DNA from 4 places in the Buttiauxella sp. genome. Region 2 is predicted to be linked to each of the others. Evidence: predicted binding sites of a transcription regulator. Region 2 holds the regulator's gene; each other region holds the start of a gene.
What was found. The regulator PhoB, encoded in region 2, activates phosphate uptake and scavenging genes when phosphate is short. The targets are predictions, from matches to a motif close to CTGTCATAAAACTGNCNNAT.
Positions count from the first base shown of each region.

Region 1: rpoH (RNA polymerase sigma factor RpoH) is a predicted target of PhoB. The motif match lies at 1,031-1,050, and genes of this name have one in related genera.
Region 3: kdgR (DNA-binding transcriptional regulator KdgR) is a predicted target of PhoB. The motif match lies at 1,859-1,878, and genes of this name have one in related genera.
Region 4: ugpB (sn-glycerol-3-phosphate ABC transporter substrate-binding protein UgpB) is a predicted target of PhoB. The motif match lies at 1,498-1,517, and genes of this name have one in related genera.

Region 1 is NZ_JBAVHX010000034.1:86,718-90,565, reverse strand. It holds gene ftsX (permease-like cell division protein FtsX) at 1-944, shown strand, start outside; gene rpoH (RNA polymerase sigma factor RpoH) at 1,202-2,056, shown strand; gene WBL83_RS20300 (branched-chain amino acid ABC transporter substrate-binding protein) at 2,480-3,583, shown strand; gene panM (aspartate 1-decarboxylase autocleavage activator PanM) at 3,680-3,848, opposite strand, start outside.
Region 2 is NZ_JBAVHX010000003.1:9,051-12,898, forward strand. It holds gene brnQ (branched-chain amino acid transporter carrier protein BrnQ) at 1-696, opposite strand, end outside; gene phoR (phosphate regulon sensor histidine kinase PhoR) at 1,183-2,475, opposite strand; gene phoB (phosphate response regulator transcription factor PhoB) at 2,498-3,187, opposite strand; gene sbcD (exonuclease subunit SbcD) at 3,390-3,848, shown strand, end outside.
Region 3 is NZ_JBAVHX010000010.1:163,213-167,060, forward strand. It holds gene htpX (protease HtpX) at 1-370, shown strand, start outside; gene WBL83_RS09440 (MFS transporter) at 416-1,792, opposite strand; gene kdgR (DNA-binding transcriptional regulator KdgR) at 1,971-2,762, shown strand; gene WBL83_RS09450 (YobH family protein) at 2,844-3,083, opposite strand; gene mgrB (PhoP/PhoQ regulator MgrB) at 3,242-3,385, shown strand; gene WBL83_RS09460 (YebO family protein) at 3,460-3,747, shown strand; gene WBL83_RS09465 (MBL fold metallo-hydrolase) at 3,785-3,848, shown strand, end outside.
Region 4 is NZ_JBAVHX010000034.1:78,770-82,617, reverse strand. It holds gene livG (high-affinity branched-chain amino acid ABC transporter ATP-binding protein LivG) at 1-691, shown strand, start outside; gene livF (high-affinity branched-chain amino acid ABC transporter ATP-binding protein LivF) at 709-1,422, shown strand; gene ugpB (sn-glycerol-3-phosphate ABC transporter substrate-binding protein UgpB) at 1,618-2,937, shown strand; gene ugpA (sn-glycerol-3-phosphate ABC transporter permease UgpA) at 3,150-3,848, shown strand, end outside.

The DNA.
Region 1 (3,848 bases), on a different contig from region 2:
AAGGTCCTCAATCGAAAAGTAAATCCCTTAAGGGCGGCGTAAATGAACAATTCCGTTACGCCTGGCAGGGTGCTTTGCAGGATTTACGCAGCAAGCCTTTAGCCACCTTCCTGACGGTGATGGTTATCGCCATCTCCCTGACGTTACCTAGCGTGTGCTACATGGTTTACAAGAACGTGAACCAGGCCGCCACACAGTATTATCCTTCACCGCAAATCACGGTTTATCTCGATAAAGCGCTTGATGACAATGCTGCCCAGCAAGTTGTGGGAGCGATTCAGGCGGAAGAGGGCGTCGATAAAGTTAACTATCTTTCCCGTGATGAAGCGCTGGGCGAGTTCCGTAACTGGTCAGGCTTTGGCGGCGCGCTGGATATGCTGGAAGAAAACCCGCTGCCTGCTGTTGCAGTCGTGAATCCAAAACTCGACTTCCAGACCACCGACCATCTGAATACCTTGCGTGACCGCGTGGCGCGGATTAACGGTGTCGATGAAGTGCGTATGGATGACAGTTGGTTCGCCCGTCTTGCTTCGCTTACCGGTCTTGTGGGCCGTGTGGCGGCAATGATTGGTCTGCTGATGGTAGCGGCAGTGTTCCTCGTGATTGGTAACAGCGTGCGCCTGAGCATCTTTGCCCGTCGCGACACTATTAACGTGCAAAAACTGATTGGTGCGACTGACGGATTTATCCTGCGCCCGTTCTTGTACGGCGGTGCGCTGTTAGGGTTTAGCGGAGCGTTCTTGTCGCTGATCCTGACTGAAATTCTGGTGTGGCGTTTGTCTTCGGCAGTAACGGAAGTGGCGCAAGTGTTCGGCACTAAGTTTGATCTCACAGGCTTAGGATTCGATGAATGCTTGTTGCTGTTGCTAGTCGCATCCATGAGCGGTTGGTTAGCTGCCTGGATAGCAACTGTGCAACATTTACGTCGTTTTACCCCAGAGTAAAATTTTTTTGGTATACTTGTTCCCTGCTACGAAGTACCCGTCAGCAGGGGACACGCTCCCACCTCGGTTAGTGTATCTCCTGCCTAGTTTCATAGCTCTGTCACATTTTGTGTGTAATATATGCACAGCTTTACAGTGAACTTGTGGATAACATCACTGTCTGAGTTTACTGTGAGTGTTACGGTTTGGCGCTTGACGTGGAGTCAGGTGCAGCACGGTGTAGCAACCTGTACGTTAGTCTCTAAGAGAGGGTTTGAATGACCAAAGAAATGCAAAATTTAGCTTTAGCCCCTGTTGGTAACCTGGAATCCTATATCCGGGCCGCTAACTCCTGGCCGATGTTAACGGCTGAGGAAGAGAAGGAGCTGGCTGAAAAGCTGCATTACCAGGGCGATCTGGAAGCAGCGAAAAGGCTGATCCTGTCTCACCTGCGCTTTGTTGTTCATATCGCTCGTAATTATTCGGGCTATGGCTTGCCGCAGGCTGACTTGATTCAGGAAGGCAACATCGGCCTGATGAAGGCTGTACGTCGCTTTAACCCAGAAGTGGGTGTGCGTCTGGTGTCGTTTGCCGTGCACTGGATCAAAGCGGAAATTCACGAATACGTGCTGCGTAACTGGCGTATTGTGAAAGTGGCAACCACTAAAGCACAACGTAAGTTGTTCTTTAACCTGCGCAAAACAAAACAGCGTCTGGGTTGGTTCAACCAGGATGAAGTCGAAATGGTCGCCAACGAGCTGGGTGTTTCCAGCAAAGATGTCCGTGAGATGGAATCTCGCATGGCGGCGCAGGACATGACTTTTGACATGGGTAATGACGACGACTCAGACAGCGCGCCAATGGCTCCAGTGCTGTTCTTGCAAGATAAGTCTTCTAACTTTGCCGACGGCATCGAAGACGACAACTGGGAATCCCACGCCGCTGACAAACTCAGCGATGCGATGTTGGGCCTGGATGAGCGTAGTCAGGACATCATCCGTGCACGTTGGCTGGATGAAGACAATAAAAGCACCCTGCAAGAACTGGCCGACCGCTATGGCGTTTCCGCCGAGCGTGTGCGTCAGCTTGAAAAGAACGCCATGAAAAAACTGCGCATGGCCATCGAAGCGTAAGTTCTTCAGAAAGACAAAAAAACCGCCTTGCAGGGCGGTTTTTTTATGCCTGTCACTTTCCTGTTCATCTTGTGAAAAAATTGTTATTCCAAAAGCCGCAAATTCGGGTATGTTTTTAACACGGAGTGCGGCGAAGGCCTGCGCGGTAATCTCCACCTAAAAAATAAAACAGTGCCAAAACAACACAACAAATACCCATTAGCATTCGAGTTGCAGGTAGGCGGCCAGGGAGCTTATCCCGATGAACTTACTAAGGTAAGTGATTATTCGGCCCATCCATGGGCCTCACCCCTTCGGGGCGCTGGTAACAGCGTTCAAATCTGCTCCCGGCAGATTTGTTGGGTCAGTGAGTGCAGCCAACACCCCTGCAGCTTGAAGGATGATGGGTAAATACCAATCACAACAAGAATGGGGATTCTCAGGATGAACATGAAGGGCAAAGCATTATTGGCGGGTTGTATTGCGCTTGCGATGAGCAACGCGGCATTTGCTAAGGACATTAAAGTAGCGGTAGTTGGGGCGATGTCTGGCCCGGTTGCACAATATGGCGACCAGGAATTTACCGGTGCAGAACAAGCGGTTGCGGATATTAATGCCAAAGGCGGCATCAAAGGCGACAAACTGGTTATCACTAAATACGACGATGCTTGTGACCCGAAACAAGCGGTAGCGGTTGCCAACAAAGTTGTTAATGATGGCATCAAATATGTTATCGGCCACCTGTGTTCCTCTTCCACTCAGCCTGCGTCTGATATTTACGAAGACGAAGGCATTCTGATGATTACACCTGCGGCAACGGCTCCAGAGCTGACCTCACGTGGTTATAAACTGACGATGCGTACCACCGGTCTGGATTCTGATCAGGGCCCAACCGCAGCGAAATACATCCTGGATCATGTGAAGCCGAAAAACATCGCGGTTATTCATGACAAGCAACAGTACGGTGAAGGCCTGGCGCGCTCTGTTCAGGATAACCTGAAAAAAGGCGGCGCAAACGTGGTGTTCTTTGACGGCATCACCGCAGGTGAGAAAGACTTCTCCACGCTGGTGGCGCGCCTGAAGAAAGAAAATATCGATTTCGTTTACTACGGTGGCTACCACCCGGAAATGGGCCAGATCCTGCGTCAGTCTCGCGCTGCGGGTCTGAAAACTCAGTTCATGGGTCCAGAAGGTGTGGCGAACGTTTCTCTGTCTAACATTGCCGGTGAATCTGCTGAAGGCCTGTTAGTCACCAAACCGAAGAACTACGACCAGGTTCCTGCGAACAAACCGGTTGTAGATGCGATTAAAGCGAAGAAACAAGATCCAAGTGGTGCGTTCGTCTGGACAACTTACGCGGCATTGCAATCTCTGGCAGCGGGTCTGAACAAGTCAGAAGATCCGGCTGAAATCGCAACCTATCTGAAAGGCGCTTCTGTGGATACCGTAATGGGTCCATTGAGCTGGGATGCGAAGGGCGACCTGAAAGGCTTTGAGTTCGGCGTGTTTACCTGGCATGCGAACGGCACAGCGACTGACGCTAAGTAAGTTTTTACGCCCTCACCCTCACCCTCTCCCAGGAGAGGGGATTTTTCGGTAACCCCCTTCTCCCTCAGGGAGAGGGTCGGGGTGAGGGTTGTTTAATTACTTCTTCCAGCCACCACTCTGAACTTCAAACCCAACCGCCTGCATAAACGCCGTCATAACATCACGGTCTTGCACACCTGCATCGCTCATCCACCATCGCGTGATGTCAGGATTACTGCGAATCACCTCTTCCATTAAATACTGCCCCACGCCACGACGACGGGTA
Region 2 (3,848 bases):
ACCCGCCCAAATGGTATAGCGTGTCAGCAGACGGGATTCAGTCACACCACGCGAACGGGCAGCGTTGACAATGACAATCCCGAAGACCAGGGACGCCAGGGTATCCATCGTCAGATAGCCATTCACAAAGCCGTTAGAAAACGCGGCATTCTGATACGCCTCAGTCGCAGTACTGATACCACCCGCAGGCCACAACATGGCCCCTGCAGCCAGCGCCAGCAGCGCAACAATTTTCACCGGAGCCAGCACATGGCCGACGGTATCCAGCAGTTTGCCCGGATACAGTGAAATGGCGATAACAATGGCGAAGTAAACCAGGCTGTAGATAAACAGCGGCAGTTCACCGGTACCGACCAGTGGAGCAATCCCCACTTCGAAGGAAACGGTAGCCGTACGTGGTGTGGCAAAGAGCGGGCCAACAGCCAGGTAGCAAATCGTTGCCAACAACACACCGGCACGACGGCCAATCGGTGAGCTCAGGCTATCAATACCACCGCCTACACGAGCGATGGCGACGATAGTCAGAACCGGGAGACCAACAGCTGTCACCAGGAAGCCTAATGACGCTATCCAGACGTGTTCACCCGCCTGTAACCCCACCATAGGTGGAAAAATAATATTGCCTGCACCGACAAACAGCGCAAAGGTCATAAAGCCCAGTGCGAGGATGTCTCGAGATTTCAAATGATGGGTCATAAAATATTTGCAGCCTGTGGGTGTGTGGTGTTGAAAGTATTCAAATTTTTATGTCTGGTAACTCGGCATAAAAGCGGTGATCAGTAGTAACGACAGCGAAAAATCCTTTCAGGGCTCGGTGGCGAAGAATAGTTGTTTGAATTACCACTCAAATCCAGTCGGTCTACTAATCACAGGGCGGCAATTAAAACGCTTATAGCGTTTGAAGGCAAGAAGGGATCCCAAAACCAGATTGATCTCCTTAAATTAACCTTAAACTTAGTGGATTTGGTTACGCATTAGAAAGTTGCATGGTTTATTGTGTGGTTAAAATATAACCGATTAAGTGTTTTTGATTTACAAGTGAGCAAAAAAAACACAGGCCAGCAAGCTGACCTGTGGAAAGTTATTTTGACAGAATTCATCGATAACCGCTTTTTTTAGGGGGATAAGCGCTAGCGTCGGATGACGCTTCGCTTATCCGACCTGGGAAAACTTATTGTCAGTCTATTTCTCGCTAACGATTAACCGCTCAGGCATGACAAAGGAAAACGTCGATCCTTTACCAGGCTGGCTTTCGATTTCCAGACGCGCATCGTGATGGCTTAAAGCATGTTTCACTATCGCCAGCCCTAATCCACTGCCGCCTGTTTGCCGCGACCGCGCCTTGTCCACGCGATAAAAACGCTCGGTCAGACGAGGAATATGTTCTGCTGAAATGCCCGGCCCGCTATCTGCAACACTAAAGGCCGCCCCACCTGTGACCCGTTTCCAGCTCACCGTAATATGCGTCCCTTCCGGCGTATGGTTCACCGCGTTATACACCAGGTTTGAAATCGCGCTGCGCAGTTGTTCATCGTTACCGAACACTTTTAACGTGGGATCAATATCGAACTGGAGTGTCTGCCGTTGCTGGCTGAGGGTTTGCGCTTCTCTCTCCACCACACGCAGCATCAATGGCACATCAATCTTTTCATTGAGTGCCATGGCGGGAGCCGCTTCAATTTTTGACAGTGTCAAAAGTTGTTTCACCAGGCCTTCCATACGCGAAGTTTGCTCACGCATAGTGCCAAGTGCTTTATCCCGCAGCGGCCCTTCCAGTGACTGATCCTGCATCATCTCCAGATAACCTTGCAGCACGGTTAACGGAGTGCGCAATTCATGGCTCACGTTGGCAAAGAAGTTACGTCGCGCCCCTTCCAGTTGGTGCATCTGAGTAACATCACGCGCCACCATCAACCACTGTTCGTCACTGTAGGGCATCACGCGGAACTCAAGATGTCGCCCATTGTTCAGCACCAGCGTCAGCGGACGAGCGAAATCTTTTTGTGTGAGATAACGGGTAAATTCCGGGTAACGCAGCAAGTTAAGGATGTTCTGCCCGTTATCGTCCGGCCAGCGTAACCCCAGCAGTTGTTGAGCCAGTCCATTACACCAAAAAATCGTCCCTTCTTCGGTCGTCAGCACCACCGCATCGGGCAATGATTCCGCACCGCTACGAAAGCGTTTAATTAAATTGCCTAACTCTTTGCGGCGCTTTTTATTACGCAACTGCATTTGGTGCAGACCGTATAACAACGGATCCCAACTTCCGCGGCCTGGTGGTGGCGTCATACTGCGATCCACCCACAGCCACCACGACAAACGCAGCAAATTCCAGAAATGCCAAACCAGCAGTCCGGTGACTGCCAGTAATAAAAACCAGGGTAAATGGCCAAAAATCAGGCCCAAAATGACGGCAGGTAAACAACAGAGCGCCAACTCCATCACCAGCCTTTTCCATGACAACCGTTCCAGCACGCGTCACTCTCCTGCTAAGGGATTAAAAACGGGTTGAGAACCGATAACCCGTACCGCGTACTGTTTGTACCATTCGATCATGTCCACTATGTTCGAGCGCTTTACGTAACCGCCGGATATGTACGTCCACTGTTCGGTCTTCGACATAAACATTGGTGCCCCATACGTGATTAAGCAATTGTTCACGGCTATAGACTCGTTCCGGATGCGTCATAAAGAAGTGTAATAACTTAAATTCCGTCGGGCCCATATCCAAAGGATTTTCACCGGTCATCACGCGATGTGATGAAGGATCAAGGCTAAGCCCTTGCATTTCAATCACCTCTTCCACCGCCATTGGCGAGATGCGGCGCATTACCGCTTTAATACGAGCCACCAACTCTTTGGGTGAAAACGGTTTAGTAATATAGTCATCGGCCCCGACTTCAAGGCCACGCACGCGGTCTTCTTCTTCACCACGCGCCGTCAGCATCATTACTGGTATTTCACGCGTCAATGCTTCACGCTTCAAATGCTTGATAAACTGAATACCCGAACCGCCTGGTAACATCCAGTCCAGTAAGATCAGGTCTGGAAAAGGCTCGATAAGCAGATTCACTGCACTGTCAAAATCTTCCGCTTCTACAGGCTGAAAACCGTTTTGCTCGAGCACAAAGCTCACCATCTCACGGATTGGAGCTTCATCTTCTACGACTAAAATACGCTTCGCCATGATTCGCCCTGCTTAAGGAAGATACCCAAAGGTGTCATTGTTGTTTCGATGCGGCGCCATTATGCGTCAGATTTATGACAGATTTATGAAAAAAATGACTGTTTGATGACTCATCATTTTGATTTATGACACAGAGACATATGACGTTTTTCACCTCGCCCCCTTATAATTGAGGCCTCGCTTTTAAGCCACCGGACAACTCATGCGCATAATTCACACATCAGACTGGCATCTTGGTCAAAATTTTTATACCAAAAGCCGTGGTCCAGAGCACCAGGCTTTTCTTGACTGGTTGCTCAAAGCGGCCGTAGAACATGATGTGGATGCGATAATCGTGGCGGGGGATATTTTTGATACCGGCTCGCCGCCGAGCTATGCCCGCGAACTGTATAACCGCTTCGTGGTGCAGCTTCAGGCGACCGGTTGCTCACTCGTGGTTCTGGCGGGGAACCATGATTCTGTCGCGACACTTAACGAATCTTGCGAATTAATGGCGTGTCTGAATACCTATGTCATCGCCAGCGCGCGCCACGATGCCACCCAACAGGCGATGGTGCTCAACAAGAAAGATGGAGCGCCTGGTGCGATTCTCTGCCCTATTCCATTTTTGCGCCCACGCGATATTCAAAACAGCCAGGCGGGTTTGTCCGGCCATGAAAAG
Region 3 (3,848 bases), on a different contig from region 2:
GCAGGTGGCCTCAGGCTTCCTGTCAGGTAATCGGGATGAAGGTGAAAGCAATAACGGCAACCCGTTTGTCTATTTTGCGATTGCGACAGTACTGGAACTGGTGTTCGGTATTCTGGCGAGCATTATCACCATGTGGTTCTCACGTCACCGTGAATTCCACGCTGATGCCGGTTCTGCAAAATTGGTCGGTCGTGAAAAAATGATTGCCGCCTTGCAGCGTCTGAAAACCAGTTATGAACCGCAAGAAGCTAGCAGTATGATGGCGTTTTGTATCAATGGTAAGGCGAAGTCAATGAGCGAATTGTTCATGACTCACCCACCACTGGACAAACGTATCGAAGCATTGCGTAACGGCGAATATCTTAAGTAACCGTGAGTGGTGATAAAAAAGCGTGCCATCGCTGGCACGCTTTTTTTATGCCCGCGAAGCAGGGGATTGGGACATTCGTAGACTGCTCACGATAGCAGCGACAGTCGCAAAACTTCCAGCCAGTAACAAAGAGGCATGCGTACCGTGAGTGGAGAAGAGGTTGAACATCAATGCGACCAGCGCTGCACCACAACTCTGACCCAATAACCGCGCAGTACCCAACATACCGCTGGCACCACCGCTGCGATGACGCGGTGCAGAAGAAATAATCGTGTGGTTATTCGGTGACTGGAAAAGGCCAAAACCAGCGCCACACAATAGCATCCGCCAGATAATGTCGATATCCGAAGGGTTATGTGGCAAGAGTGCCAGAGCAAACAGGCCGCAAGCCATAATCGTCAGCCCAATCCCACCCAATAAACCTGCATGTACTCGTTCTATGAGATGACCGGCAATAGGGGCCATGATCATCGTCGCTATGGGCCACGGAGTCAGAAGCAGCCCGGTTTCCACTTCACTGCGCCCTAAGACTGATTGTAAGAAGAAGGGAAGCGAAACCATCGCTAACATCTGCGCGGCAAAGGAGCAGACGGAGGTTCCCATGGATAACGAAAACACTGGGATGCGTAACAAGTCCACAGGAAGCAGTGGGAAAGGGAGCTGCAACTGGCGACGAATAAAGAAGTAGCCAATCACGACTAAGGCCACCAGTTCAGCAATGATAAGCCAGCCTGACTGCCCCTGCGCAAAGCCACTGATTGCCGAGATGAGTAAGCCAAAGGTTAAAGCATTCATGATGGCGCTTGGAATATCAAAGCGCTGACCCTGGGATTTTTGTTGGTTCGGTGGCAGGAAACGCACAGACAGTAACAGCGCTACGATACCAATCGGCACATTAATCAAAAATAGCCATTTCCACGACGCAACGGACAAAATAGCGGCGGCAATGGTGGGGCCGGCCGCCGATGACACCGCAACAATAAACGAGTTTATTCCCATGCCGCGGCCAAGGTATTTTTGCGGATAAATAAGCCGAATCAGTGCGGTATTCACGCTCATTAATGCCGCACCGCCGAAACCCTGCAATACGCGGGCAAATGTCAGCATCGGCAAAGAATCTGATAAAGCGCAAAAAAGGGATGTCATACAAAATAGAATCAGCCCGCACTGATATACGCGGCGATAGCCAAAAATATCACCGAGGAATGACATTGAAAGTAACGAAACAATTATCGCAATTTGATAACTGTTCACAATCCAGATGGATTCTGCCGGGCTGGCATTAAGTTCTCGGGCAATGGTAGGAAGGGCGACGTTTGCGATTACGCCATCGAGCACTGCCATAGTAATCCCCAACGCAATGGCTAAAATAGCACCATAGCGCTGCGGTAATGGCAGCCCATCAGCAAAGGTTTTATCCATAGGAAAGTATGAGTTCATGGGGGCTATATTTGAGGAGAAATAATAATAGCATTAAATTTAGGGGATATGTCGCAGATTTGTAACGAAATAGAATAGATTCATTGCGATGACATGGTAGTCAACTTATACTAAAAACCAGTTCTGATTTTTATAAAACAAATGCGATCGAGGTGAGTTAATGGCAATCGCAGATCTGGATAAACAACCTGATTCTGTCTCTTCTGTCCTGAAAGTTTTTGGCATCTTACAGGCGCTTGGCGAAGAACGCGAAATTGGTATTACTGAATTATCGCAACGCGTAATGATGTCAAAAAGCACCGTCTATCGCTTTTTACAGACAATGAAATCCCTGGGTTATGTTGCTCAGGAGGGGGAGTCTGAGAAATACTCGCTCACGCTGAAGTTGTTCGAACTTGGCGCGCGTGCATTGCAAAATGTTGATTTGATTCGTAGTGCTGACATCCAGATGCGCGAACTGTCGCGTCTGACAAAAGAAACTATCCACCTGGGTGCGTTGGATGAAGACAGCATTGTCTATATCCATAAGATCGACTCCATGTACAACCTGCGTATGTACTCGCGCATTGGACGTCGTAACCCGCTGTACAGTACGGCAATTGGTAAAGTGCTTCTGGCATGGCGTGATCGTGAAGAAGTACGTGAAATTCTTGCTGATGTGGAATATACCCGCAGCACTGAACGTACCATTACCAGCACTGACGAATTGTTAGACGTTCTGGATACTGTTCGCCAGCAAGGTTATGGCGAAGATAACGAAGAACAGGAAGAAGGCTTGCGCTGCATCGGCGTTCCTGTATTTGACCGCTTTGGTGTGGTGATTGCAGGCTTGAGTATTTCCTTCCCGACGCTACGTTTTTCCGAAGATCGTCTTCATGAATATGTTGCGATGTTGCACGACGCCGCGCGTACTATTTCTGAGCAAATGGGTTATCACGAATATCCATTCTGATGAAAAAATAAACGCCGCTTAATAGCGGCGTTTATTCTCTTCGATAATCTACTGTCTCGTTTCCCTACTGCCCGTTATCAATCATCCGTTATCAATAACATTGTCACTTTTACGCAATACAGGGCAATCGCTAAGTCCGATAATACCGCTCTCGCTATGAATGAATTGCGCAGTGGTGATATTTCGAGCAGTGAGATACTTACATTGCAGCCCCATTCCCGCCGCATTTTGCTGGCTTCCAATCAATACTCCATACCCGGAGAGCAGTAAGCCGATCCACAGCAGCACAATCACCAGGAAAGTGCGGATCACAATACGCATAGATACCTCTAATTATGATTTTATTACAGTGCTAAGCGTAGCGGCTAACTATGAACTATCAATATGATGATTCTGAAAGAATATATGCGTTTAGTGATGCCTGGTTTAGGTTACTTATGCCAGACTTATCATTAAGAACTTTTAATGTGGAGAAAGTAGTGAAAAAGTACAGATGGTTCATCCTGGTTGCGGTTTTTTTCGTCTGCTTGCTACTCTGGACTCAGATGGTCAACGTGATGTGCGATCAAGATGTACAATTTTTCAGCGGTATCTGCACAATTAATAAATTTATTCCCTGGTAGACTCTTTTTATCCGCATGATGCTTACCTTAAGGCGCGGCAGGTGTAGAATAGCGCGTTTTACTGAGGTGGTAAGATGAACGAATTAAGTGTTGGCGCGTTGAATATCGTGTCCCTGACAGTTTCCCTGGTGGTGCTGGTTATCGGCCTCGTAATGTGGTTCTTTGTGAACCGCGCAAGTAACCGTACTAATGAGCAGATCGAACTGCTTGAAGAGTTGTTGGATCAACAGAAACGACAAAATGCGCTGTTACGCCGTTTGTGCGAAGCCAATGAGCCGGAAGTTGTGAAGGAAGCACCGCAAGAGATTAAGCAAGAAGACGCGCAGGACGACGATTTTATCCGTCTGGTGGCTGAACGTTAATCCTGACACGCACGTTTGTGTCGCTATGGAGTGACTCATGCGTTGGAAGAATCCCTGGTTTGATCCCCTAAAATCTCATCATCTAATAGACGGTTTTCGTA
Region 4 (3,848 bases), on a different contig from region 2:
GGAACTGCATCCTCAAGAAATTGTGTCGTTAATCGGCCCCAATGGTGCCGGTAAAACCACCGTGTTCAACTGCCTGACCGGTTTCTATAAGCCGTCAGGCGGCACCATCATGTTGCGTGATCAGCATCTTGAAGGTCTGCCGGGCCAGCAAATTGCGCGAATGGGCGTGGTGCGTACTTTCCAGCACGTGCGTCTGTTCCGTGAAATGACCGTAATTGAAAACCTGCTGGTGGCTCAACATCAGCAGCTGAAAACCGGCGTGTTCTCAGGCTTGCTGAAAACACCTGGCTTCCGTCGTGCCCAAAGCGAAGCGCTGGACCGCGCCGCCACCTGGCTTGAGCGTATTGGTCTGCTTGAGCAGGCAAACCGCCAGGCAAGCAACCTTGCGTATGGCGATCAGCGTCGTCTGGAGATTGCGCGCTGCATGGTCACGCTGCCAGAAATCCTGATGCTGGATGAACCTGCCGCAGGCCTTAACCCGAAAGAAACGCACGAACTCGATGAGCTGATCATGGAGTTACGTAACCACCACAACACCACCGTGCTGTTAATTGAGCATGATATGAAACTGGTGATGGGCATTTCTGACCGGATCTACGTTGTGAACCAGGGGACGCCGCTTGCGAACGGCACACCGGAGCAAATCCGTAATAACCCTGACGTAATCCGCGCGTATCTGGGTGAAGCATAAGAATGGGCGAGGCAAAGATGGAAAATATCATGTTGTCATTTGACCAGGTGAGCGCCCATTACGGAAAAATTCAGGCGCTGCACGGAGTCAGTTTACATATCAAACAGGGTGAGATTGTGACCCTGATTGGCGCGAATGGCGCGGGCAAAACGACGCTGCTCGGCACGTTGTGCGGCGACCCGCGCGCTTCCAGCGGCAAAATTACTTTTGATGGCAAAGACATCACCGACTGGCACACCGCGCGCATCATGCGTGAAGCGGTGGCGATTGTGCCGGAAGGTCGCCGTGTGTTCTCACGCATGACGGTGGAAGAGAACCTGGCGATGGGCGGTTTCTTCGCTGAGCGAGACCAGTATCAGGAACGCATCCAACGCGTTTATGAACTGTTCCCCCGCCTGCAAGAGCGCCGCATTCAGCGTGCGGGCACCATGTCCGGTGGCGAGCAGCAGATGCTGGCGATTGGCCGTGCGTTGATGAGCCAGCCGCGCTTGCTGTTGCTGGACGAGCCATCGCTTGGCCTGGCGCCAATCATCATTCAGCAGATTTTCGATACCATCGAGCAACTGCGTAGCGAAGGCATGACTATCTTCCTCGTCGAGCAGAACGCCAACCAGGCGTTGAAGCTTGCTGACCGGGGCTACGTGCTGGAGAACGGTCACGTCGTACTGGAAGATACCGGCGACGCGCTGCTGGCTAACGAAGCGGTACGTAGCGCTTATCTCGGCGGATAATTGATTGCTTAATCGTGAAGGAGCCTGCGGGCTCCTTTTTTTATGTCATCACTTTTACTACTTTCTTTAACCTCTCTGTCACGATCCTGTCACCTGATGGTTATTTTACTGTCATACGCGCATGTCATGTTTTGATGCGAACAAAAACGCGTACTTTCGCGCAGCTTAAATGCCTCATAACTAGAGAGATAAGACATGACTGCATCATTACGACGTACAGCACTTTGCCTTGCGCTTGGATGCGTACTTAGTAGCAACGCTATCGCCGCCACCTCAATTCCTTTCTGGCACTCGATGGAAGGTGAACTGGGTAAAGAAGTGGACTCTTTAGCACAACGCTTTAACCAGACCCATCCTGACTACAAAATTGTCCCGGTTTATAAAGGCAACTACGAACAAAACCTGGCGGCAGGGATTGCGGCCTTCCGCTCGGGTAACGCCCCGGCAATTCTGCAAGTGTATGAAGTCGGTACTGCAACCATGATGGCTTCGAAAGCGATCAAGCCGGTGTATGAAGTCTTTAACGATGCAGGCATTAAGTTTGACGAATCCCAGTTTGTCCCGACGGTTTCCGGTTACTACACCGATTCAAAAACCGGCCATTTGCTCTCCCAGCCGTTTAACAGCTCCACGCCGGTTCTCTATTACAACAAAGACGCCTTTAAGAAAGCCGGTCTGAATCCGGACCAGCCACCAAAAACCTGGCAGGATTTGGCTGAGTACACCGCCAAACTGAAAGCTGCGGGCATGAAATGCGGCTACGCCAGTGGCTGGCAGGGTTGGATTCAGATTGAAAACTTCAGTGCCTGGAACGGCCTGCCGGTTGCCACGAAAAACAACGGCTTTGACGGCACTGAGGCGGTGCTGGAGTTCAACAAACCTGAGCAGGTGAAACACATCGCCATGCTCCAGGAACTGAACAAGAAAGGGGATTTCAGCTACTTTGGCCGTAAAGACGAATCCACCGAGAAGTTCTACAACGGGGATTGTGCGATCACCACCGCTTCTTCTGGCTCGCTGGCTGATATCCGTCAGTACGCCAAATTCAACTACGGCGTGGGCATGATGCCTTACGATTCCTCTATCCCGAACGCGCCACAAAACGCCATCATTGGTGGGGCCAGTTTGTGGGTGATGCAGGGCAAAGACGCCGCGACTTACAAAGGCGTTGCTGAGTTCATGCAATTCCTCGCCAAACCAGAAATCGCAGCGGAATGGCACCAGAAAACCGGTTACCTGCCTATCACCAAAGCGGCTTACGATCTGACGCGTGAGCAAGGTTTCTACGAGAAAAACCCAGGTGCTGACATTGCGACGCGCCAGATGCTGAACAAGCCACCATTGCCATTCACCAAAGGTTTGCGTCTGGGCAATATGCCGCAGATTCGTACCATCGTGGACGAAGAACTGGAATCAGTGTGGACCGGCAAGAAAACCCCTCAACAAGCGTTAGACAGCGCGGTTGAACGCGGTAATCAATTGCTGCGCCGTTTCGAGCAGTCGACTAAGTCCTGAAAACAACCCTCACCCTAACCCTCTCCCTGAGGGAGAGGGGAACTTTGTTGCTCCCTCTGCTGGGGGAAAGGGGATCTTCTTTTCTCCCTCTGCTGAGGGAGAGGGGATCTTTGTTGCTCCCTCTCCTGGGGGCGAGGGGAACTTTTTTTCTCCCTCTCCTGGGGGAGAGGGTCGGGGTGAGGGCGCCCAATAACACATACAAGAGCTGTCTTATGTCATCATCTCGTCCGGTATTTCGTTCCGGCTGGCTTCCTTATGCGCTAGTGCTGCCGCAACTGATTATCACCATTATCTTTTTCATCTGGCCTGCCGGAGAAGCGTTGTGGTATTCACTGCAAAATGTCGATCCGTTTGGTCTTTCGAGCACGTTTGTCGGGCTGGAAAATTTCAAACAGCTTTTCCACGACAGCTACTATCTCGACTCTTTCTACACCACCTTAATTTTCAGTGGATTAGTGGCGGGTAGCGGCCTGCTGGTGTCGCTCTTTTTCGCCGCTCTCACTGATTATGTCGTGCGCGGCAGCCGTATTTATCAAACCTTAATGCTGCTGCCTTATGCGGTGGCGCCGGCGATTGCCGCCGTGCTGTGGATTTTCCTGTTTAACCCGGGGCGCGGGCTGATAACCCACGTACTGGAAGAGTTTGGTTATCACTGGAACCATGCGCAAAACAGTGGTCAGGCGATGTTCCTGGTGGTGTTCGCCTCGGTATGGAAGCAAATCAGCTATAACTTCCTGTTTTTCTTTGCCGCTCTTCAGTCCATCCCGCGCTCGTTAATCGAAGCCGCATCTATTGATGGCGCCGGGCCGGTGCGCCGTTTCTTTAAACTTTCGCTGCCGTTGATCGCACCGGTGAGTTTCTTCCTGCTGGTGGTCAATCTGGTATACGCGTTTTTCGATACGTTTCCGGTT